Regions from separate parts of the Plantibacter sp. MDV22-iso1 genome, predicted to be linked through region 1. Evidence: predicted binding sites of a transcription regulator. Region 1 holds the regulator's gene; each other region holds the start of a gene.
What was found. The regulator HrcA, encoded in region 1, represses chaperone genes, less so after heat shock. The targets are predictions, from matches to a motif close to TTNGCACTCGNNNNNNNCGAGTGCNAA.
Positions count from the first base shown of each region.

Region 2: a site for HrcA is predicted at 3,374-3,400, ahead of groES (co-chaperone GroES). Genes of this name have one in related genera too.
Region 3: a site for HrcA is predicted at 2,444-2,470, ahead of groL (chaperonin GroEL). Genes of this name have one in related genera too.

Region 1 covers NZ_JBZVDY010000001.1:109,419-117,427, forward strand. The annotation lists gene AC4PMY_RS00500 (16S rRNA (uracil(1498)-N(3))-methyltransferase) at 1-608, opposite strand, end outside; gene dnaJ (molecular chaperone DnaJ) at 610-1,731, opposite strand; gene hrcA (heat-inducible transcriptional repressor HrcA) at 1,786-2,808, opposite strand; gene AC4PMY_RS00515 (DUF4870 domain-containing protein) at 3,025-3,582, shown strand; gene hemW (radical SAM family heme chaperone HemW) at 3,652-4,878, opposite strand; gene AC4PMY_RS00525 (DUF1990 domain-containing protein) at 4,889-5,533, opposite strand; gene lepA (translation elongation factor 4) at 5,530-7,380, opposite strand; gene rpsT (30S ribosomal protein S20) at 7,600-7,860, shown strand.
Region 2 covers NZ_JBZVDY010000001.1:836,803-844,811, forward strand. The annotation lists gene AC4PMY_RS04040 (hypothetical protein) at 1-129, shown strand, start outside; gene AC4PMY_RS04045 (ABC transporter substrate-binding protein) at 402-1,679, opposite strand; gene rarD (EamA family transporter RarD) at 1,867-2,805, opposite strand; gene groES (co-chaperone GroES) at 3,001-3,297, opposite strand; gene AC4PMY_RS04060 (class I SAM-dependent methyltransferase) at 3,456-4,661, shown strand; gene AC4PMY_RS04065 (DUF4190 domain-containing protein) at 4,701-5,387, opposite strand; gene tsaD (tRNA (adenosine(37)-N6)-threonylcarbamoyltransferase complex transferase subunit TsaD) at 5,482-6,540, opposite strand; gene rimI (ribosomal protein S18-alanine N-acetyltransferase) at 6,537-7,073, opposite strand; gene tsaB (tRNA (adenosine(37)-N6)-threonylcarbamoyltransferase complex dimerization subunit type 1 TsaB) at 7,070-7,699, opposite strand; gene tsaE (tRNA (adenosine(37)-N6)-threonylcarbamoyltransferase complex ATPase subunit type 1 TsaE) at 7,710-8,009, opposite strand, start outside.
Region 3 covers NZ_JBZVDY010000001.1:681,595-688,274, forward strand. The annotation lists gene AC4PMY_RS03250 (hypothetical protein) at 1-97, opposite strand, end outside; gene groL (chaperonin GroEL) at 787-2,406, opposite strand; gene AC4PMY_RS03260 (cold-shock protein) at 2,611-2,814, opposite strand; gene AC4PMY_RS03265 (LytR C-terminal domain-containing protein) at 3,100-3,672, opposite strand; gene AC4PMY_RS03270 (DUF3263 domain-containing protein) at 3,694-3,996, opposite strand; gene msrB (peptide-methionine (R)-S-oxide reductase MsrB) at 4,219-4,638, shown strand; gene AC4PMY_RS03280 (nitroreductase family protein) at 4,635-5,183, shown strand; gene AC4PMY_RS03285 (DMT family transporter) at 5,225-6,181, opposite strand.

The DNA of each region.
Region 1 (8,009 bases):
GAGATGCCGCCCTCCGGACCGACGACGAGGACGAGTTCCTCGGCGAGCAGTGCCGACGGGTCGAGCTCCGAGAGCGCGAGTGCCGCGCTGGGTTCAAGGACGAGGACGGTCCGGCCGGCGACGATCGCCGCGAGTCCACGGGTGTCGACGACCTCGGCCACCTCGGGTACCCGGGCGCGGATCGACTGCTTCGACGCCTCGCGCACGATGAGCTGCCAGCGCGCACGGCCCTTGACCGCTTTGTCGCCCTGCCACCTGGAGATGCTGCGCTCGGCACCCCACGGGACGATGCGGTCGACACCCAGCTCGGTTGCCGCCTGGATGGCGAGTTCGTCGCGATCGCCCTTGGCCAGCGCCTGCACGAGGACGAGCCCGGGACGGTTCTCCGGATGCACCACGACCGATTCGACGCGGATCTCCAACTCGCCCTGCTCGCTGCGCACGACCGGTCCGGTCGCGATCAGGCCACGACCGTTGCCGATCGACGTCGTCTCGCCGACCCGCAGCCGACTCACGGCGACGGCGTGCTTCGCCTCGGGCCCACGGAGGGTCACCGAGTCGCCGACACCGGTCGATTCGAGGTCCTCGCGGAGGTACAGCGAACTCATCTCAACCGACGCCGTGGAAGCGGTCGCGGATCTTCGCGAACAGGCCCTGCTGGAACTGCGCGAGCGCCGGAGCACCCTGGCGTCGTCCCGAGGCGAAGCTCTTGATCAGCTCGCGTTCGCGGTGGTCGAGCTTCGTCGGGGTGACGACCTGGACGCCGATCTTGAGGTCACCCCGGCTGTTCCCGCGGAGGCGCGTGACGCCGCGGTCCTTGACCGTGATGACCTCCGAGCTCTGCACGCCCGGTCGCAGCTCGACCTCGACGTCGCCGTCGAGCGCGTGGACGGTGACCTGGCGGCCGAGGATGGCGTCGGTCATCGGGACTTCGAGCGTGCACAACAGGTCGTCGCCGTCGCGGCTGAAGACGTCGTGGTGCTTGACCTTCATCTCGAGGTAGAGGTCGCCGTTCGGGCCGCCTGCCGGGCCGACCTCGCCGCTCCCCGGCATCTGCAGACGCAGACCGGTGTCGACACCGGCCGGGATGTCGACCGAGACGGTGCGGCGGGCACGGAGCCGGCCCTGACCCTGGCAGGTGACGCACGGGGTCGCGATGATCGTGCCGTAGCCGCGGCAGGTGCCGCAGGGCGCCGAGGTCATGACGTTGCCGAGCAGCGAGCGGACGGCCCGCTGGATGGAGCCGGTGCCGTGACAGATGTCGCAGGTCACCGGTGAGGTGCCGGGCTGGCAGCAGGAGCCGTTGCAGGTGCTGCAGAGCACGGCGGTGTCGACCTCGAGGTCGCGGTGGGTGCCGAAGATGACCTCGTCGAGGTCGAGTTCGACGCGCAACAGGGCGTCCTCGCCGCGTGCGCGGCGGGACTTGGGTCCGCGCTGCTGGCCACCCCCGCCGAAGAAGGTGTCGAAGATGTCGCCGAAGCCGCCGAACCCGGCGTCACCTCCGCCGAACCCACCCGCCTGCGGACCGAGGTCGTACTGCTGGCGCTGCTTGGGGTCGCTCAGCACGTCGTAGGCGTGGGTGACCTCTTTGAACCGCTCTGAGGCGTCGGAACCCGGGTTCACATCGGGGTGCAGTTCGCGAGCGAGGCGGCGGTACGCCTTCTTGATCTCTTCGGGCGTCGCCTCCTTGGCGACACCGAGTGCTGCGTAGTGGTCGGGGTAGTCAGCCACTGAGGGCCTTTCGTTCGAGGTGCGGAAGGTGTTGGGGGACGCGACGAGGATGCGTCACTCGGCGTCGAGGATGCGCGAGAGGTACCTGGCGACGGCGCGGACCGCAGCCATGTTGCTCGCGTAGTCCATTCTCGTGGGGCCGAGGACGCCGAGCCGGGCGATTTCGCCACCAGAGGAACGGTAGTTCCCGGCGAGGACGCTTGTGGTCTCGAGGCCGAACGACGCGTTCTCGCGGCCGATGCTGGCGACCACGCCGTCGCGCTCGGACTCCATCTCGCCGAAGAGCCGGAGCAGCACGACCTGCTGCTCGATGGCGTCCAGGACCGGATAGATGCTGCCGGGGAAGTCGTCTTCGGTGCGGGCGAGGTTGGCGGCGCCGGCCATGACGAGGCGGTCCTGGCGCTGCGCCGAGAGCTGCTCACGCACCGCGTCGACGATGCGGACGGCCGCCGCGCGGTCGAGGTCGGCGATGTCGGCGGGGACGTCGCCGATCGCGTCGTGGGCGTCGAGGAGTGGACGACCCGCGACCGCCTCGTTGCACAACGAGCGGAGACGCGAGATGAGGTCGTCGTCGACCGGACTCTCCGTCTCGATGAGGCGCTGCTCGACGCGGCCGTTGTCGAGGATGATGACCGCGAGGACACGGTTCGGGGTGACGCTCACCAACTCGAGGTGCCTGACGCGCGCCCGCGAGAACATCGGGTACTGGACGAGCGCGACCTGGTTCGTCAGCTGTGAGAGCAGCCGCACCGTGCGGTGCAGGACCTCGTCGAGGTCGCCGGACGCACCGAGGAAGGTCTCGATCGCCGTCCGTTGGGCGTTGTTCAGCGGGCGGCGGTCGGCGAGGTGGTCGACGAACATCCGGTAGCCCTTGTCGGTCGGAACCCGACCGGAGGAGGTGTGCGGGGCGGCGATCAGTTCTTCGTCCTCGAGCTGTGCCATGTCGTTGCGGATGGTGGCTGCAGAGACCCCGAAGGAGTGGCGGTCGACGATCGTCTTGGACCCGACGGGCTCTCGCGAGGCGACGTAGTCCTGCACGATGACGCGGAGCACTTCGAGACCGCGATCCGACACCATCTCGATCTCCTCCCGTCATCCACCTCGGAGCGCCGACCATCAGCACTCGAAGACCCTGACTGCCAATCATATCGTGGCCTCCGCGCAGCCGTCCCTTGCGCGGCCCCGTGCCCCAGGAATACCGTTGGCCGCAGGCGTGGGTCCCTGATGAGCGACACCTGGTGCGATACGCTCAGCTGGACCAATTGAATATCACTCTCCGTGAAAGGTGCGAAGATGTCCGATCCGAACGCTCAGCCGCCCGTCGACCCAGCGAAGGGCGGGTCGGTTCCGCCTGCAGGAGACGGCGCGACGCCCCCTCCCGCAGCTCCGCAGCAGCCGCCTGCAGGCGCCTACCCGCCCCCGCCCGCCGGTGGCTACGCGCCGCCGCCGCCCGCTGCCGGCTCCTACCCGCCGCCGCCCGCAGGCGCCCCGCAGTACCAGCAGCCGTACGCCGCCGCTCAGCCCATGAGCCCGTCGGACGAGAAGCTCTGGTCGACGCTCATCCACATCGGTGGGATCTTCTTCGGATTCATCCCCCCGCTGATCGGCTACCTGGTCCTCAAGGACCGTGGCCCGTTCATCAAGGCGCACACGCTCACCGCGCTGAACTTCCAGCTGACGATGCTGATCGCGCTCGTGGTCGGCTCGATCCTGACGATCGTCGTCGTGGGTCTGTTCATCATCATCGCCGTCTACGTCGTCGTGATCGTGTTCAGCATCATCGCCGCGATCAAGGCGAACAAGGGCGAGCTGTACAGCTACCCGCTCACGATCCAGTTCATCAAGGCCTGATCCGTCGAGTCGCCTGAGAACAGCCCCGTCCGGTCCGCCGGGCGGGGCTGTTCTGCGTCTCGGGTGGCGTCAGTCGCCGACCAGACGGCGGACGACCGCGTCGGCGAGGAGCCGTCCGCGGCGCGTGAGCTCCAGCCGTCCGAGCAGGGCCTGGCGTGCGTCGACCAGTTCCTCGGCGATGAGCCCGGCGACCGCTGTGCGAGCCTCGGGGGCGAGCGTCCGGATGGGGATGCCGTCCCGCGTGCGGGTGAGCAGCAGGATGCGTTCGAGTTCACGGGTCTCGTCGTCCAGGGTCTCCCGCCCGGCGGCCGGCGACTCCCCCGCCGCGATCCGCTGGGCGTACGCCGCCGGATGCTTGACGTTCCACCAGCGCACCCCGCCGACGTGGCTGTGCGACCCCGGGCCCACACCCCACCAGTCCTCGCCGGTCCAGTAGGAGAGGTTGTGCCGGGAGCGGTGCGTGTCGTCCGTCGCCCAGTTGCTGACCTCGTACCAGCCGTAGCCGGCCTCGGTGAGGAGGTCGTCGGCGAGCTCGTACATGTCGGCCTGCAGGTCTTCGTCGGGGGTCCCCACCACGCCCGAGCGGATCTGGCGCGCCAGTTTCGTCCCGGGTTCGACGATGAGCGAATAGGCCGATACATGGTCCGGTGCGCAGGCGATCGCCGTCTCGAGTGAGACGCGCCAGTCGGCCAGGGTCTCCCCCGGCGTCCCGTAGATGAGGTCCAGGCTGACGCCGAGGCCGGCCTCGCGAGCCCACTGCACGACGAGCGGCACCCGAGCCGGATCGTGCGTGCGCTCGAGGGTGGCGAGCACGCTCGGCACCGCGGACTGCATCCCGAAGGAGACCCGGGTGAATCCGGCTTCGGCGAGCGTGCGGAGGTAGGCGGCGTCGACCGAGTCGGGGTTCGCCTCGGTCGTCACTTCGGCGCCGGGCGCGAGGTCGAAGTTGTCCGTCACGCCACGGAGCATCCGGACGAGGTCGTCAGCAGGCAGGAGGGTCGGCGTGCCGCCACCGAAGAACACGGTCGAGACCGGTCGGTCGGGGACGGTCGATGACGCCAGGACGGACTTGCCGAAGCGGAGTTCCGCGACCGCCTCGTCGGCGTAGTCAGACTGCTTCGCGCCGCGGAGCTCGGTCGCCGTGTAGGTGTTGAAGTCGCAGTAGCCGCATCGGACCCGGCAGAACGGGACGTGCAGGTAGACCCCGAAGTTGCGCTCGTGGGCTCCGACGGCCGCCGTCTCCGGGAGGAGTCCGTCGGACGGGGCCGGATCGGCGAGTGGGAGGGCGCTCGGCACGGTCCGTCGCTCAGACGCCGCGCGACGGCAGGAGTGCGCGGAGGTAGGCGTCGTTCATGGTCTTGCGACGACGCTTGGAGCCGACGAGCTTCGCTGCACCCTTCGTCGGGCGGAAGAACGAGCGCACGACGATCCAGACGGAGTCGTCCTCGCGCTGCTCGATCGTGAAGGACTGCTCGCCGCTCTCCGGATCGCCCTCCATCGTGCCGATGGCCAGGCTCACGTGACCCGGCTCCTCGGTGACGGAGATGACGCGATGCGGCCCGACGAGCGGTTCCCCGCCGACGGCGCCGGCGAAGACGACCGTCGTGCCCGGGGTGATGAACGGCGTGCCGTCCTCGGCGAAGCGCTGCTCCTCGTGCGTCTCGATGGGCTCCAGCGGCGTACCGTCCTCGGCGAAGGCGATGCCGCCGTACTGCACGCCCGTGCCGGGGTGCACCTCGGAGATCTCCACGCCGCTCGAGCGGTGCAGTCCCCAGGTGAGGAGGGCGCTGCTCGCGAGGGCGAACCGCTCATCACCGCTCCCGAGGCGGAACTCGTCCTCCGACGGCACGTAGCCCTCCGGCGGGTACTGCATGAGGTCGGTCCGCTGGGTGGCGCCGACGGCCGCGTAGTCGACCGCTTCGTCCTCGAATGAACTGCGTCGTGCGTTCACTTCTTGTCCTTCGTCTCCACGTCCCCGGAGAGCGCTGCGATGAACGCCTCCTGAGGCACCTCGACCTTGCCGACCATCTTCATCCGCTTCTTGCCCTCCTTCTGCTTCTCGAGGAGCTTGCGCTTGCGGGTGATGTCACCGCCGTAGCACTTGGCCAGGACGTCCTTGCGCATGGCACGGACCGACTCGCGGGCGATGATCCGCGCACCGATGGCGGCCTGGATCGGCACCTCGAACTGCTGGCGCGGGATGAGCTTCTTCAGCCGCTCGGTCATGAGCACACCGTAGGCGTACGCCTTCTCGCGGTGGACGATGGCGCTGAACGCGTCGACCTGGTCGCCCTGCAGCAGGATGTCGACCTTCACGAGATCCGCGGCCTGCTGGCCGGAGGGCTCGTAGTCGAGCGACGCGTACCCCTGCGTGCGGCTCTTCAGGTGGTCGAAGAAGTCGAACACGATCTCACCGAGCGGCATCGTGTACCGCAGCTCGACGCGGTCCTCGCCGAGGTACTCCATGCCGAGCAGGGCGCCGCGGCGGCTCTGGCAGAGCTCCATGATGGTGCCGACGTAGTCCTTGGGGGCGAGGATGCCCACCTTGACCATCGGCTCCGACACCTCGAGGATCTTGCCGGAGGGGAACTCGCTCGGGTTCGTGACGGTGACGACCTGCTTGTCCTCCGTCTTCACCTCGTAGGTGACCGACGGCGCGGTGGCGATGAGGTCGAGGTCGAACTCGCGCTGCAACCGCTCGGTCACGATCTCGAGGTGCAGGAGGCCGAGGAAGCCGACGCGGAACCCGAAGCCGAGGGCGACGGAGGTCTCCGGCTCGTAGTTGAGCGAGGCGTCGGAGAGCTTCAGCTTGTCGAGCGCGTCGCGCAGGATCGGGTAGTCGCTGCCGTCGATGGGGTACAGACCGGAGAAGACCATCGGCTTCGGGTCGGTGTAGCCCGGGAGGGCGTCGGTCGCCGGCTTCACCGCGGTCGTGACGGTGTCGCCGACCTTCGACTGCCGGACGTCCTTCACGCCGGTGATGAGGTAGCCCACCTCACCGACGCCGAGGCCCTTCGTGGGCGTCGGCTCAGGCGAGCTGACGCCGATCTCGAGAAGGTCGTGCACCGCGCGCGTCGACATCATCTGGATGCGCTCGCGCGGACTCAGCTGGCCGTCGATCATGCGGACGTAGGTGACGACGCCACGGTAGGTGTCGTAGACGGAGTCGAAGATCATGGCGCGCGTGGGTGCGTCCGGGTCGCCAACGGGGTTCGGGATGCGTCCGACGACGCGGTCGAGGAGGTCCTCGACACCCATGCCGGTCTTGCCGGACACCCGCAGGACGTCTTCGGGCTCGCCGCCGATGAGGCTCGCGAGCTCCTTCGCGTACTTGTCGGGGTCGGCCGCCGGGAGGTCGATCTTGTTGAGCACCGGGATGATCTCGAGGTCGTTCTCGAGAGCGAGGTAGAGGTTCGCGAGTGTCTGCGCCTCGATACCCTGTGCGGCGTCGACGAGGAGGATCGCGCCCTCGCACGCGGCGAGCGACCGCGAGACCTCGTAGGTGAAGTCGACGTGCCCGGGGGTGTCGATCATGTTGAGCGCGAAGGTCTCGCCGTTGAGCGACCACGGCATGCGCACGGCCTGGCTCTTGATGGTGATACCGCGCTCGCGCTCGATGTCCATGCGGTCGAGGTACTGCGCCCGCATGTCGCGGTCCGAGACGACCCCGGTGATCTGCAGCATACGGTCCGCGAGGGTCGACTTGCCGTGGTCGATGTGGGCGATGATGCAGAAGTTCCGGATGAACGCCGGGTCGGTCGATGCCGGCTCGAGGGCCTTCACTGCTTGGGGGCTCACGCGTTCCTCGGGGTCAGGGGTGGAATCGGGCAACCCTCATTGTCCCACGGCGGGGAGCACCCGCGCTGCGGTACCCTGGATTGCCAGAACTCTGCCCGACTGGTAATGTTGCCTGTTGGCTTGCGTGTGAGTTGAGACCACACGAGAACTCGCTTGAAGACGCCCTCTTCCGTCCGACGGCACCGAACATCATTTCCTCGAACCGAAAGTTGACCCAACGTGGCAAACATCAAGTCGCAGATCAAGCGCATCGGCACCAACAAGAAGGCCAACGAGCGCAACAAGGCCGTCAAGAGCCAGCTGAAGACCGCCATCCGCGCAACCCGTGAGGCCGTCGTCGCCGGTGACAAGGCTCAGGCCGAGTCCGCACTCAAGCTCGCCTCGAAGAAGCTCGACAAGGCCGTGAGCAAGGGCGTCATCCACGAGAACCAGGCAGCGAACCGCAAGTCGGCCATCGCCAAGCAGGTCAACGCGCTCTAAGCGACACCAGCTGCAAGGCCCCGGCGTTCCTCGGAACGTGCGGGGCCTTTCGCGTCCCCGGTGCATGCTCGTCTCTGAGCACACCGCAGTCCCTGAGCGCACACCCGTCCCTAAGCGCAGACGGGTCCCTGAGCGCACACGGGTCCCTG
Region 2 (8,009 bases), 730 kb from region 1:
AAGCATCGGGAGGACCGTCTGCGCGCGCTCGGCTACACCGTCGTCCGCGCCACCTGGGAGGACCTGGTCCATCCGAGTCGGCTCGCCGCGAAGCTCGAGCGCGCGGGGCTGCAACGCCCGTTCCGTTGACCCGGGCGTCCGACTGGTCGCTGTCAGCGCGGTGCGCCGGCGTGAGCGCGCCCCGCTGCGCCGCATGGGCTCGGAATCGGCGTGAGCGCGTCGCAGACGCGTGAGCGCGGGTCTCCGGAGACCCGCGCTCACGCGCTGGACACGCGCTCGCGTCAGCGCACCGCGCTGGCGCCACCACACACGGCACAGCACACGCGGGGGGGGGCATCTACAGCTGCCGGACACGACGGAGGCCCCGGATCGCTCCGGGGCCTCGTCAGTCGCGTGGGCGACTAGTTGGTGCGGGTGTACTTGTTGTCGTCACCGTACTGGTAGATACCGATGGTCGCCTCGGTCGGGTCGCCGTTCTCGTCGAACGTGATCGGACCGGAGTTGCCGTCGTAGTCGATCTTCTTGCCGTCGGCGATGGCCTTCGCACCCTCTTCGAAGGTGGTCACCTTCTCGCCCTTGTCCTTGCCACCGGACACGGACTGGAGCTCGGCCGCCATGTCGGCGCCCTCGGTCGAGCCGGCCTGCAGCGCCGCGAGGGCGAGCAGGATGACGGCGTCGTAGGATTCAGCCGCGTAGCTGTAGTCCTTCAGCGGCTCGCCACCCTCGTCCTTCACGAACGACTGGAGGCGGTCGGTGAAGTCACCGAGCTTCGCGGTGTCGAGACCGGGCAGCGTGCCCTTGGCGCCCGTCAGCGTGCCCGGAGCGAAGTCCGCGCTGTAGTCGGCGAGGTTGCCGTCGACGAAGTAGAGCTTGTCCGACGGGAAGCCGGCGAGACCGGGGACGATCGTCTTGGTCTCCTCGAACGCGATGATCGCGATCGCGTCGGGGTTCTCCGCCTTGACCGCGCTGATCTGCGCGTCGAACGAGGTGTCACCCGTGTTGTAGGACTGCTCGGCGACCACTTCACCGCCGGCGCTCTCGAACGCCTCCTTGGTGAACTTCGCGAGGCCGGTGCCGTACGAGTCGTTCAGGTAGATGATGCCGAGGGTGGCGTTGCCGTCCTCCGCGATCAGGTTCCCGAGGACCTCGCCCTGCAGCACGTCGGACGGCGCCGTCCGCCAGTAGAGACCGTTGTCGTCCCACGTGGTGAAGTCCGCGGAGGTGTTCGCCGGGGAGAACTGGATGACGCCTGCGCCGGTGACTTCGTCGATGAAGAGCTTCGACACACCCGAGGACGCTGCACCGATGATGGCGGTGACGCCCTCTGAGAGCAGACGGGGGACCTCGGTCGCGTACGCCTTGTTGTCGGAGTCACCCGAGTCGCCGAGCGTCAGGTCGATCTTGATGCCGAGGTCGGCGTCGTTGACCTCCTTGACCGCGAGACCGACACCGGCCTCCTCGGGCGGGCCGAGGAACGCGAGGTTACCGGTCTGCGGCAACGCCGTGCCGAGCTTCAGGGTCAGGTCGCCAGCAGGCTTGCTGCTGCTGCCGCTGTCGCCGCTACCACTCGAGGCGCAACCGCTCAGGACCAGCGCGCTGGCTCCGATCAGTGCGATACCACCGAGAACGATGGAACGTGGGCGGGAGCGAGCGGCCGTGGCCTTCGAAAAGACGCTCATGGTACTCCTTGCTTGTCAGAAGAGTGGCAGCTCCAGGGGCTGCCGTTGAGTCAAGTTATCCGCTGCACGTGCGCTGGACAATGTCGTTGACGTTACAAGCGTGTAACACGACCAAATCGTTACCTCAGGAGGGGCTGTTTCGCGCTTTTCCTGCAGTGGTCGCGCGATCAGCGCTGGAATCCGCTGTTCAGACCCTCGTCGAGCGGCGTCGTTCGGCCCCGACGACCCGACGACCCCGGGTGGAGGCGACGAGCATGTCGACGGTGAGGATCGCGAGCGCCAGCCACACGAGACCGAAGCCCAACCAGCGCTCCGGCGGCATCGCCTCGTGCAGGACCGCGACACCGACGACGAATTGGATGATCGGTGCGAAGTACTGGATGAAACCCATCCAGGTGAGCGGGAGGCGGCGGGCCGCCGCCGCGAACAGCAGGAGCGGGACGGCGGTGATGACGCCGGCGCCGACGAGGAGCAGGGCGTGCCCGACGCCCGCGGTGCCGATGGTCAGCCCACCGGTCACGCCGACCGCGATGAGCTGGGCGATCGCGACCGGCATCAGCCACACGGTCTCGAGCGTCAACCCGGACACCGCGTCGACCGAGCCGCCCACGAGCTTCTTGATGTAGCCGTAGAGGCCGAATGAGAAGGCCAGGATCAGGGCGATCCAGGGGACGCTGCCGTGTCCGATCGCGAGGACCAGGACCGCGATCACACTCACGACCACCGCGACCCACTGGGCTGGACGCAACCGCTCGCGGAGGAAGAAGACGCCGAGGAAGACGGTCACGATCGGGTTGATGAAGTAGCCGAGCGACGCCTCGACCACTTGGCCGTTGAGCGCGCCGTAGACGTAGGTCTGCCAGTTGACGTAGATGAGCGCTCCGGCGAGGCCCATCGTCAGGACGATGCGGCGCTGGCGGAGGATGCCGAACAGCCGGCGCCAGGAACGGGTCGCCAGGATGAGGACGGCGCAGAAGACGAGGGAGAAGAGGATCCGCCACGCCACGACCTCGAAGGCGCCGGCCGGTGCGAGGGCGATGAAGTAGAGCGGGAGCGCTCCCCAGAGGCAGTAGGCGGCGACCGCCGAGAGCAGTCCGGACCGGCTCCCCTGCTGGGGCACGGCCACACTCGCACGTCGATCCCCTCCCCCGTCAACGGTGACGGAGTGGATGTCGACGTCGGCTGGATCGCTGGGGTTCTGCACTGGTCCAGGCTAGACCCGCGACTCCCCGCGACACCCTCCGGAAACGGACACAGCCCGAATGGCGAATGCCATTCGGGCTGTTGAGCGGCCTGAGCCGCCGGATCCGTGCGCTGGTGACTAGCGGACGACGACTGCGAGGACGTCGCGCGCGGACAGGACCAGGTAGTCCTCACCGGCGTACTTGACCTCGGTGCCACCGTACTTGGAGTAGATCACCTTGTCGCCGACGGCGACGTCGAGCGGGACGCGGTTGCCGTTGTCGTCGATGCGACCGGGTCCGACCGCCACGACCTCGCCCTCCTGGGGCTTCTCCTTGGCGGTGTCGGGGATGACCAGACCGGAAGCGGTGGTCTGCTCTGCCTCGACCTGCTTGATGACGATGCGATCCTCGAGCGGCTTGATGGAGACCGACACGGTTGACCTCTTTCTTGAAACGAAGACGTGGTTAGCACTCACACTGCGAGAGTGCTGATTCCAGTGTAGGCATCTTCTGGCACTCATGCAATGCGAGTGCCAATCAGCGGCTGCTACCGTTGCCGGATGCATCCAGCTCCGCCCGAGGCCCACTGACCATGGACCGTTCGGAACTCGTCGAGCTCCTCACGGCCGACGGCCTCAGGCTCCTCGACTCCCTGCCGCCCTACCCGACGAAGGACGAGGCCGTCCGCCTGGTCGGGCGCCTGCGCAAGGAGGGCCACTCCCCCGAGCTGGTCGCGGCGGTCCTCACGCAGTCGCGGCTCAGGCAGAAGGCCGTCGGCAAGTTCGGTCCGTTCGCCGGCCGCATGCTGTTCACCGAGGCAGGCCTCGAACAGGCCACGCGCCTTCCCGTCGCCGCGCTGCACGCCGGACGTTTCGCCCGGGCCGGCCTCACGCGGGTCGCCGACCTCGGCAGCGGCATCGGCGCCGACTCGATGGCCATGGCCTCGCTCGACCTGGAGGTCACGGCGGTCGACATCGACGAGGTCACCGCGGCCATCGCCAGCTACAACCTCGCCCCGTTCCCCACGGCGACCGTGCGGAACGCCGCCGCCGAGGACGTCTCGCTCGACGACTTCGACGCGGTCTGGTTCGATCCCGCGCGGCGCACCGCAGGACACGCCGACACCGCGCGACTGTCGAGTGCCGCCGACTACACCCCGTCCCTCGACCTGGTCTTCGGTGCGGCGACCAGCCTCCCCACAGGCGTCAAGCTCGGGCCCGGATTCGACCGCTCACTCATCCCCGACGACGCCGAGGCGCAGTGGGTGTCGGTCGACGGACAGCTCGTCGAGATGGCGCTCTGGTTCGGCCCGCTGGCCCGTCCGGACGTCCGACGGTCCGCGCTACTCCTCGCGGACGGCGTCCACCACGAGTTGCACGCCGAGGCCGACGCCGACGACGTCCCCGTGCGGGAACTCGGCGACTACGTGCACGAACCCGACGGGTCGGTGATCCGGGCCCGACTCATCGGCGACCTCGCCGTCCGCTTGGAGGCCGGCATGCTCGGCCAGGGCATCGCCTACCTGACCTCCGACACGGCGACGACCTCGCCGTTCGCCACGACCTTCCGGGTGCTCGAGCGGCTACCGATGGACGAGAAGGTCCTCAAGCGCACGATGCGGGATCGCGGGATCGGCGTCCTCGAGATCAAGAAGCGCGGCGTCGACGTCGACCCTGCGGCGTTCCGGAAGCGCATGGCGCTCAAGGGAGACGGCTCGGCCACGATCATCCTCACGAGGATCGCGGGCAAACACAGTGCGCTGCTCGTCGAACGGGTGACACCGGCCGCTGACGCCTGACCCGACGGTGTCCGCCGGACCGCAGCGTCCCGAGGAGGATCAGGTCGAGACGTACCCGATGATCACGACGACGCTGTAGGCGAGCCAGCCGACGGAGCAGGCGAGACCGACGAACCCGGTCACGAGGCCGGTGAGGGCGCGGCCTCGGCCCTGCGGCTCGCGACGCCTGGCCCCGAATCCGAGGACGATGGCCGCGATCGACAGGGGGAAGCCCCAACCGACGAAGACCGACACGACGAGCCCGACGAGACCGGTGATGAGCGACCAGGTGCTCCGTGAGGTCCCGGTCGACGCGGCAGTGGTCTGCGTCTGCGACTGCTGGTACGCGGCGTAGCCGCCCTGGCTCGGTGCCTGGTAGACCGCCGTCGGCACCGTCTGGAGATAGGTCGCGTGATCGCCCTGCCAACCCGCCGGTGGAGGGGAGGCCTGGCCCTGGGGCTGGTACGGCTGCTGAGGTTGGTAGGGCTGCTGCTGGCCCTGGGGCTGGTACGGCTGCTGGGGCGCGTACGGCTGCTGCTGGCCCTGCGGCGCGACAGCCTGCTGGGAGGGCTGCGGCGGCTGGTACGGCGACCAGGGCTGCTGGGCCTGCGGCTGGTGAGGAGGCTGCTGCCCCCACTGCTGCTGCGGCTGCCCGATGGGCTGCTCGGCCTGCGGCGGGCGCGACTGCCCGTCCACTGCACCGTCCTGGTGCTGAGGTCGTCCGTCGGGGTGCTCGTGCTGATCCATCGCCGCTCCTTCGATCCGTGACCGGGTACCGGCCAATCCTATGCGCCGACGTCCGCGCACCCGGTCGACGGCCGGGAGACGGCTGGTCGAGCGGTCAGTACACGTGGATCTCGGTGACCGGCAGGGTCGAGTCGGCGCCGAAGTCGAGCGAGGACGGCTCGTGCCCGGCGGAGATGAGCTGCGCGGCGAGTGCGGCGATCATCGCACCGTTGTCGGTGCAGAGTTGCAACGGCGGGATGCGGAGTTCGATCCCGGCCGAGGTGGTGCGTTCGGCGGCCACCTCGCGGAGCCGCGCGTTCGCGATGACGCCGCCCCCCAGCAGCAGGCGGGGCACGCCGAGCTCGGTGCACGCTCTGACCGCCTTCGAGACGAGCACGTCGACGACGGCCTCGCGGAAACTGGCGGCGACGTCCGCGACGGGGACCGGCTCCCCCGCGTCCTGCTTCGCCTCGACCCAGCGTGCCACGGCCGTCTTCAGGCCGGAGAAGGAGAAGTCGTAGCGATGCCGCTCCATGTCCTTCGGCAGGCTGAGTCCGCGGGGGAAGCGGATCGCCTTCGGGTCGCCGCCGACGGCCGCACGGTCGATCTGCGGCCCGCCCGGGTAGGGCAGGCCCAGAATGCGCGCGACCTTGTCGAAGGCCTCGCCCGCCGCGTCGTCGATGGTCTCGCCGAGCAGTTCGACGTCCGACACGAGGTCCCGCACGAGGAGCAGCGAGGTGTGCCCGCCGGACACGAGCAGGGCGATCGTCGGGTACTCGATCGCCCCGTCTTCGGAGTCGAGGACGTCCGCGCCGACGTGACCGACGAGGTGGTTCACGGCGTACAGCGGTTTGCCGAGGGACACGGCGAGCGCCTTCGCTGCGCCGACGCCGACCATGAGTGCGCCGGACAGGCCGGGGCCACTCGTCACCGCGACCGCGTCGAGGTCGGCCAGGGCGATGCCGGCCTCGGCGAGCGCCGCCGTGAGCGTGGGCTCGAGGGCCTCGAGGTGGGCGCGAGCGGCGACCTCCGGGACGACGCCGCCGTACCGCGCGTGCTCGTCCATGCTCGAGGCGATGGTGTTCGCCAGCAGGTGGTGTCCGCGGACGATGCCGATCCCGGTCTCGTCGCAGCTCGTCTCGATGCCGAGGACGAGCGGTTCTGCTCGGTTCACGCGATGCTCCCGGGGTGCTGGTCGGTCTGGTCGAGCGGGGACTGGCCGTGGGCGGGCATGGGCGGCCTCGGCTGGACCGTGAGTCGCATGACGATGGCGTCGACGTCGTCCGGCTGGTAGTAGCCGGGGCGGATGCCGAGTTCCTCGAAGCCGAGACTCCGGTACAGCGTGATCGCAACGGGGTTGTCGGCCCTGACCTCGAGGAAGACCTGGGTGACGTCCTGCTGCCTGGCCTGCTCGATGAGCGCCTGCATGAGGAGTCGTCCGAGTCCGCGTCCTCTGGCGTGCCCGGCGACGGCGATGGTCTGGATGTCGGCGTCGTCGGACCGGGACGGTGCGAAGAGTCCGCCGTAGCCGGCGAGTGTCGCGCCGTCGGCGTCGACCTCCGTCGCGACGAGGTAGTACCCGTGCGGCGACGACAGTTCGGCGCGCATCATGTCCGCCGACCAGGCGTCGTTCACGAAGACGGTGTGCTCGAGCTCCATGATCGCGTCGAGGTCGGTGACACCCGCGCGGCGCAGCGACCAGCTCACGCCGTCACCCGCTTGGCGCCCGCGGACATCGTGACGTCGGGCGAGCGGAGGTACAACGGCTCCTCCCCCGCGAATCCGCCATCGGTGGCGAGGAGTGCGGCGGCGACCTGCCCCAACGCCCCGGCCGGGACGACGAGCGCGTCGAGGCGCACGGATTCGGTGGTCGGGAGGTCGTCGGGTTTCGCGAGGGCCGGCCCCTGGACGCGGACCGGGAGGGCGGCTGCGTCGAGTCCGGCGTAGCTCGTCCAGTAGCGTTCGCGACGGCGGGCGTCGGTGACCACGAGGAGCGTCGCATCGGGTGCGGCGTAACCGGAACGGTAGGCGTCGAGCGCGATCGCATCGTGGCTCACCACGGGGTGCACCGGGAGGCCTGCGCCGATCCCGAAGCTGCGGGCCGCGGCGATCCCGATCCGGAGTCCGGTGAACGGCCCAGGGCCCATGCCCGCGACCAGCCCGGTGAGCGCGGCGACCTCGATCCCGGCGTCGTCGAGGCATCCGGCGATGAGCGTCCCGATGACTTCGGCATGCCGCATCGGGTCGTCGGAGGACCGTTCGGCCAACACCTCGCCACCCAGGGTGACGACGGCGACGCTCGAACCCGCGGATGTATCGATCGCCAACAGCACGTCGTCCAGCCTACCCGGCGTCGATGGCGGGGTGCCGCGAGAGCGTGAGGGTCCGGCGCTCGATCGGCTCCTCGCCGGCATCGTCCGTCGCGGGTTCGTCGCCGGCTCCGGTCGGACGCTCGATGACGAGCTCGAACCAGGTGGGGACCACGCCGTCGAGCAATCCGGCCCCCCACTCGACGACGACGACGGATCGGGCGAAGTCGATGTCGAGGTCGTCGAGTTCGAGAGCCGAGCCGAGCCGGTAGGCGTCCACGTGGACGAGCGGCGGACCACCGACGAGGCTCGGGTGCGTCCTGGCGAGCACGAA
Region 3 (6,680 bases), 570 kb from region 1:
TGACCGCGTTCAGCGCCGCTTTGTCGGACTCGGCGACATTGTCGGCCGGGCCGTCGATGAGGACCTCCACCCAGCTGTCGCCGACGAGGAACTGCATACTGCACACATCGAGCACACGTCCGTCACCGGTGAAGCAGGAGAGCGGCGTGGAGTTCTCCCAGGGGCCGGGCTCGCCCGACGTCCAACCTTCGAAGAACGGCTGCCAGCGGGCCGACGCCTGAGGGAGCACCAGCACCTGCGCCCAGCGCTCGGTCCCGAGCGGAGAGCCTCCCTGCAGCCGACTGCGGGGCTCCCCGTTCCCCCAGCTGCACTGCAGTCCTCCGAGCGCCACGGGCGCCGTATTGATCGGTGTCGCGTTGACGTCATCCGTGAACGGGGCCTCGAGCACGACGGAGGGCGCGAGTGCCGAGCTGACGATGTCGGCTGGGACGAGGTCCTTGCATCCGAGTCCGTACGAGCTGACCGGGGTGGTGGGCCCAGGGGCGGTGGTCGGTGTCGCGGACGGCACCGGTGTGGACGTCTCCGTCGGCTTCGGTTCGGCCGGCGTGCACGCGCTCAGCCCCAGAATCACTACGGCGGCGATCGCCGCTCCCCCGATGCGTCTCATAGCTCGATCATAGGAAATGCCACACGCGTCGATATGCCGTTCCGATCACGTCTCTACAACGACTGACGGGCCCATGCGGGAACGGGCATACAGGTCGAGGGTCCTCCCCGATGCGGCATGGCGAAACGACGCAGGGCGCCTCCCGAAGGAGACGCCCTGCGCAGGTGTTGCTGTCGGACTTAGAAGTCCATGCCACCGGTCGGGTCGCCGGCCGGAGCCGGGTTCTTCTCCGGCTTGTCGGCGACGACGGCCTCGGTGGTGAGGAACAGGCCGGCGATCGACGCTGCGTTGAGCAGCGCGGAGCGCGTGACCTTCACCGGGTCGTTGATGCCGGCAGCGAGCATGTCGACGTACTCACCGGTCGCGGCGTTGAGGCCGTGTCCGACGGGCAGGTTGCGGACCTTGTCGGCGACGACGCCCGGCTCGAGGCCTGCGTTGAGCGCGATCTGCTTGAGCGGAGCGTCGATGGCGACCTTGACGATGTTCGCACCGGTCGCCTCGTCACCGACGAGCTCGAGCTTCTCGAACGCGGTCTTGCCGGCCTGGATCAGGGCGACGCCACCACCGGCGACGATGCCCTCTTCGACGGCGGCCTTCGCGTTGCGAACGGCGTCCTCGATGCGGTGCTTGCGCTCCTTGAGCTCGACCTCGGTCGCTGCACCGGCCTTGATGACCGCCACACCGCCCGCGAGCTTGGCGAGACGCTCCTGGAGCTTCTCGCGGTCGTAGTCGCTGTCGGTGTTGTCGATCTCCTTGCGGATCTGCGAGACACGACCGGCGATGGCGTCGGCGTCGCCGGCACCCTCGACGATGGTGGTCTCATCCTTGGTGATGACGACCTTGCGGGCACGGCCGAGCAGGTCGAGGGTGACGGTCTCGAGCTTGAGGCCGACCTCCTCGGAGATGACCTGGCCACCGGTGAGGATGGCGATGTCCTGCAGCTGAGCCTTGCGGCGGTCGCCGAAGCCCGGAGCCTTGACGGCGACGGACTTGAAGATGCCACGGATCTTGTTGACGACGAGCGTCGCGAGAGCTTCGCCGTCGACGTCCTCAGCGATGATGAGGAGCTGCTTGCCCGACTGGATGACCTGGTCGACGATCGGCAGGAGGTCCTTGATCGCGGAGATCTTCTGGTTGGCGATGAGGATGTAGGGGTCCTCGAACACCGCTTCCTGGCGGTCGGGGTCGGTCACGAAGTACTGCGACAGGTAGCCCTTGTCGAAGCGCATGCCCTCGGTGAGCTCGAGCTCGGTGCCGAAGGTGTTCGACTCCTCGACGGTGACGACGCCCTCCTTGCCGACCTTGTCGATCGCCTCGGCGATGATCTCGCCGATGGTGGTGTCGCCAGCGGAGATGGAAGCGGTCGCAGCGATCTCCTCCTTGGTCTCCACCTCCTTGGCGTTGGCGATGAGCTCGACCGTGACGGCCTCGACGGCCTTCTCGATGCCGCGCTTGAGGCTGATGGGGTCGGCGCCTGCGGCGACGTTGCGGAGGCCCTCGCGAACGAGCGCCTGTGCCAGCACGGTCGCCGTGGTGGTGCCGTCGCCGGCGACGTCGTCGGTCTTCTTGGCGACCTCCTTGACGAGCTCCGCGCCGATCTTCTCGTACGGGTCGTCGAGTTCGATCTCCTTGGCGATGGACACGCCGTCGTTGGTGATCGTGGGGGCGCCCCACTTCTTCTCGAGGACAACGTTGCGACCGCGCGGCCCAAGGGTGACCTTGACCGTGTCAGCAAGAATGTTCAGTCCACGCTCGAGGCCGCGACGGGCCTCCTCGTCGAAAGCAATGATCTTAGCCATGTGTGTTTTTCGTCCCTCCCGGACGTCATGAACGTTGTTAGCACTCAATGAGTACGAGTGCTAAGTCGATTCTGGCACTCAGGGGGTGGGAGTGCAAGTGAGCACCGGAGCCCTGAGCGAACTCCCGGGATCCGCCCCGGAACGACGAACGACGCCGCCCACCGGAGTGGACGGCGTCGCAGGAATCGCGTGCCTGATCAGCGGCTACGCCAGGCGCACACCTTCGGCCTGGGGCCCCTTTGCTCCCGTGCCGACCTCGAAGACGACCGCCTGGCCCTCTTCCAGGGACTTGTAGCCGCTCATGTCGATCGCCGAGTAGTGGACGAAGACATCCTGTCCGCCGCCGTCGACCGTGATGAAGCCGAAGCCCTTCTCAGCGTTGAACCACTTGACGGTTCCGTTCGCCATTTCATACTCCCATTGCTGCGTGCTCTCGGCGCCCGACTGTTGCCGGACCCGGACCTGCCATCCGGGATCGGGATCCCGGCGGCCACCCTGCGCCGAAGCGGACCCGGGGGCGAGTCGAGACGGGACGGGATGAGCGGCCAATTCCAGATACTAATCCGGGGCGCCGCGCGGATTCACCCCGAAATCGGCAAACGGGGCGGAGTGATACGACAACTCAACATGGAGGAAACACTCCGGAAACACGGCGAGCCGGCGACCTGACCGATCGACCTGCTCCAGCCGCGCTCAGGCTGCCGGCTGGTAGTCCGCGCCGACCACGACGACGATGCGGAGGACCGGCGCCTCGCCCTCCTCGACGGGGATCGCGTACGTGTCCGTGATCTGGATCGGAATACCGCCGAGTGCGTTCGCGATGGCGCGGGCGACGCCCTCCTGCGACGGATCCTGGTAGTAGACGCCGCTCGCCGTGACGTCCTCGGTGCTGGCGTCGCTCGTCGGGATCTGCTGCGTGAAGCCGGCGGCCGTGATCGCCGCCGCCGCCGATGCGGCGAGGCCGGCAGTGGGTGTGCCGTTCAGGACGAGGATGCTGGCCGCGGGGTCGACGACGGGGGCCGCCTCGGTCGGGGTGGGGGTCGGCGTGGGCGTGGCGCTCGGGCTCTGCGAGCCGCCGAAGAAGTCGATCCGGTCGTTCAGTCCGAACAGGGCGAAGGTGCCGATCCCCACAAGGACGAGCGTTGCGACGACGGCGACGAGGAAGGCGATCCAGCCGCGTCCCTTGGGCGCAGGGGCACGGTGTGCGCCGACGCGCTTGAGGTCGGGGACCTCGTCGAAGCGGTCGGGCGGGAAGGATTCAGCCATGGTGTGGTCTCCGGGAGCTGCTCAGCCGTCGGTGCGGGGAGCCGAGGCTCCTCGCGCCGAGAGTCGGGCGTCGCGGGTGCGCTGCAGCCGCTTGATCAGCATGGGGTCGTGGGCGAGGGCGGACGGCGAGTCGATGAGCGCGCCGAGCAGTTGATAGTACCGGGCCGGGGACAGGGCGAAGCGGTCGCGGATGGCGGCCTCCTTGGCCCCGACGTGCTGCACCCAGTGGGACTCGAACTCGAGGATCTCGAGCTCGCGCGGCTCGAGGCCGCCCGTCGGCGTCGACGCCTCGTCATCGGCAGGCGTGCGCGACGCTGACTGCATGCTCGTCTCCTGCCGATCGGTGCCGATGCGGCGACCTGGAGTCGTGCTCCGGTCCGCCGTGCTCCAAGTCTATTCAGCCGATGGCCGCCGGGCCGCATCCACCCCGGCGAGGGCCGACGTTCACCGGGAAGGATCAGGCTCGGTGCAGTGTTATGGAATACGTCGGGAGCCGCATGCACGAGGCGGCCCCGCACGTAGGATGACCGAGACGAATGGAGCAGCATGACGTACGACGTGTCGAAGACCGATGAGCAGTGGCGCGAGGAACTCACGCCGGAGCAGTATCAGGTCCTCCGCGGAGCGGCGACCGAACGGGCCTGGACCGGTGAGCTCCTCGACGAGTCACGCGCGGGCCTCTACACCTGTGCCGCCTGCAACGCCGAGCTCTTCAAGAGCGGTACCAAGTTCGATTCCGGCTGCGGATGGCCGAGCTTCTACGAGTCCGTGAACCCCGAGGCGGTGCAACTCATCGAGGACCGTTCCCTCGGGATGGTGCGCACCGAGGTCCGCTGCGCCAACTGCGGCTCGCACCTCGGTCACGTGTTCGACGACGGCTTCGGGACGCCCACCGGTGACCGCTACTGCATGAACTCGATCGCGCTCAACTTCGCCGCGGCCGACACCGCCGAGCCGACGGAGTGACCGAACCGATCGAGCGCCCGGTGCTGGCCGCCGTCGCCGGGCGCCGTTCGTGGTCGAAGGTCACCGACGTCGCTCCGAGTGACGCGGAACTCCTCGAGGTCCTCGGGGCGGCCGGTCGAGTGGCCGACCACAGCGCCCTGCGTCCGTGGCGGGTCATCACCCTCCGGGGCGACGACCGGGTGAAGCTCGGTCGGGCGCTCGCGAAGGCGGAGGGCGACTCGAAGCCCTCGACGAAGCCGCTCCGCGCGCCCCTGCTGCTCGCGGTCGTCGTGAGTGTGAAGAAGTCGAAGGTGCCCGCCTGGGAGCAGGAGGCGGTCGCGGCAGGAGTGGCCCACATGGTCAGCCTCCTGCTCGACGACGCCGGTTGGGGCGTGTTCTGGCGCACCGGCGGCGCGACCCGGGCCAAGGCGGTCCGGAAGGCGCACGGTCTGAAGAAGGGCGAGGAGCTCCTGGGTTGGCTGTACGTCGGAGGGAAGCCCGGCAATGCCCGCACGGGGCGTCGCAAGACGATCAACGCGAAGGCGCACCTCAGCTCCATGCCCTGAGGACGGAGTCGCTCACGACATCCGACCGATGACGGCTCGACTCAGTCGGCGGACGACGATGCCGCGGGACGACGCCTGAACCGCGCCGATGCGATCGCCACGGCGGCGAACGCGAGGAGCGTCCCGATGACGGTCGCGACATGCACGCCGCCGTCGTCGGTGGGCAGGAGTACGTCCAAAGCGAGCGCGCTCAGGGTCTGACCCGCCACCGTGCCGAGCCCGAGGATGAGCACGCCCGTGTGCTGGACGAGGAACGCGGCCACGGCGATGAACACGCATCCGATCGGGCCGCCGAGGTAGAGCCACCACTCCCCCGGGAGCGGACCGGGCGGCGCGACGATGATCGCGTGCAGCACTGCGGCGACGACCAGCACGACCGTCCCGACGATGAAGTTGATGAACGTCGCGGCGAGCGTGCTCTGCGCCCGCATCTTGACTCGACCGTTGACCGCCTGCTGCCAGCCGATCCCGATCCCGGCGAGCAGCGGCAGGATGAGGAGTCCGAGCGGGATGCTCCCCCCGAGCTCGCCCGAGACGGCGACGCCGACCGCGACGAGGGCGACGACCGCCCCGAGGACGCGCTGGACGCTCAACCCGACGACGCCTCCCGGGCCGAACCCGATCCGGTCGAGTACCAGCCCGCTCGCGGTCTGGCCGGCGACGACCGCGACCGTGAACAGGGCGACGCCGAGCGCGGCGGCGGTGAGCCCCTGCGACAGCACGAGGAAGGCGCCGGCGCAGCCGCCGAGCACCGTCCACCAGGGCATCTCCCGGCGTCGGACGGCACCGATCACCGTGGCGAGCCCGCGACGGCCGGTGCGGGAGACGGCGAGTCCGACCGTGAGGATGATCAAGCCGCCCCCGAAGGAGATCGCGGCGGCGGTGAACCCGTCACCGAGACGCGCACCGAGCTCGCCGTTCAACCGGGCCTGCACCGCGATGAAGGCGCCACTGACGACGGCGATGAGGAGCGCGAGCGGTGCTGGGAAACGGGTCACGGGAGGGTTCCTTCCAATGAGGAACCGCCCACTCAGCAGGCTGAGCGGGCGGTTCTCGGCTGGAGCCGACGACGGGACTTGAACCCGTAACCTACGCTTAGCAGGCGGGCTCTACGTCTAGCTCGTTGTAGTTCGTTCTTTCTCTACCTGACCAGCCAATTTCGCTTGCCTGATCGGTCTCCGATTTACGACAGTCTACGCGGGTTTCGGTGCCCTTCTGCGCCGAAAACCACGAGTAAGTCATGAGCTACGCGGCTGGTCGGCCCCTCATCCGGCCTGCCGCGATAGAGCCATGGTCACTCGAACGCGAGGCACTCGTGGGAGGGCCGTGCCCGCCGGGCGAGCCGCATCAAGGTGAAACCTGTCCATATCTACACGAAACCTGTCCATATGCGAACTTGACTTTGACCAGGAGTTTCAGTCCGCATAGTGTCTTTTCAAGTACGGGAGGCACGCATGCGAGCTAAGGGTGAAGGGTCCATTTTCCAGGACTCGCGCG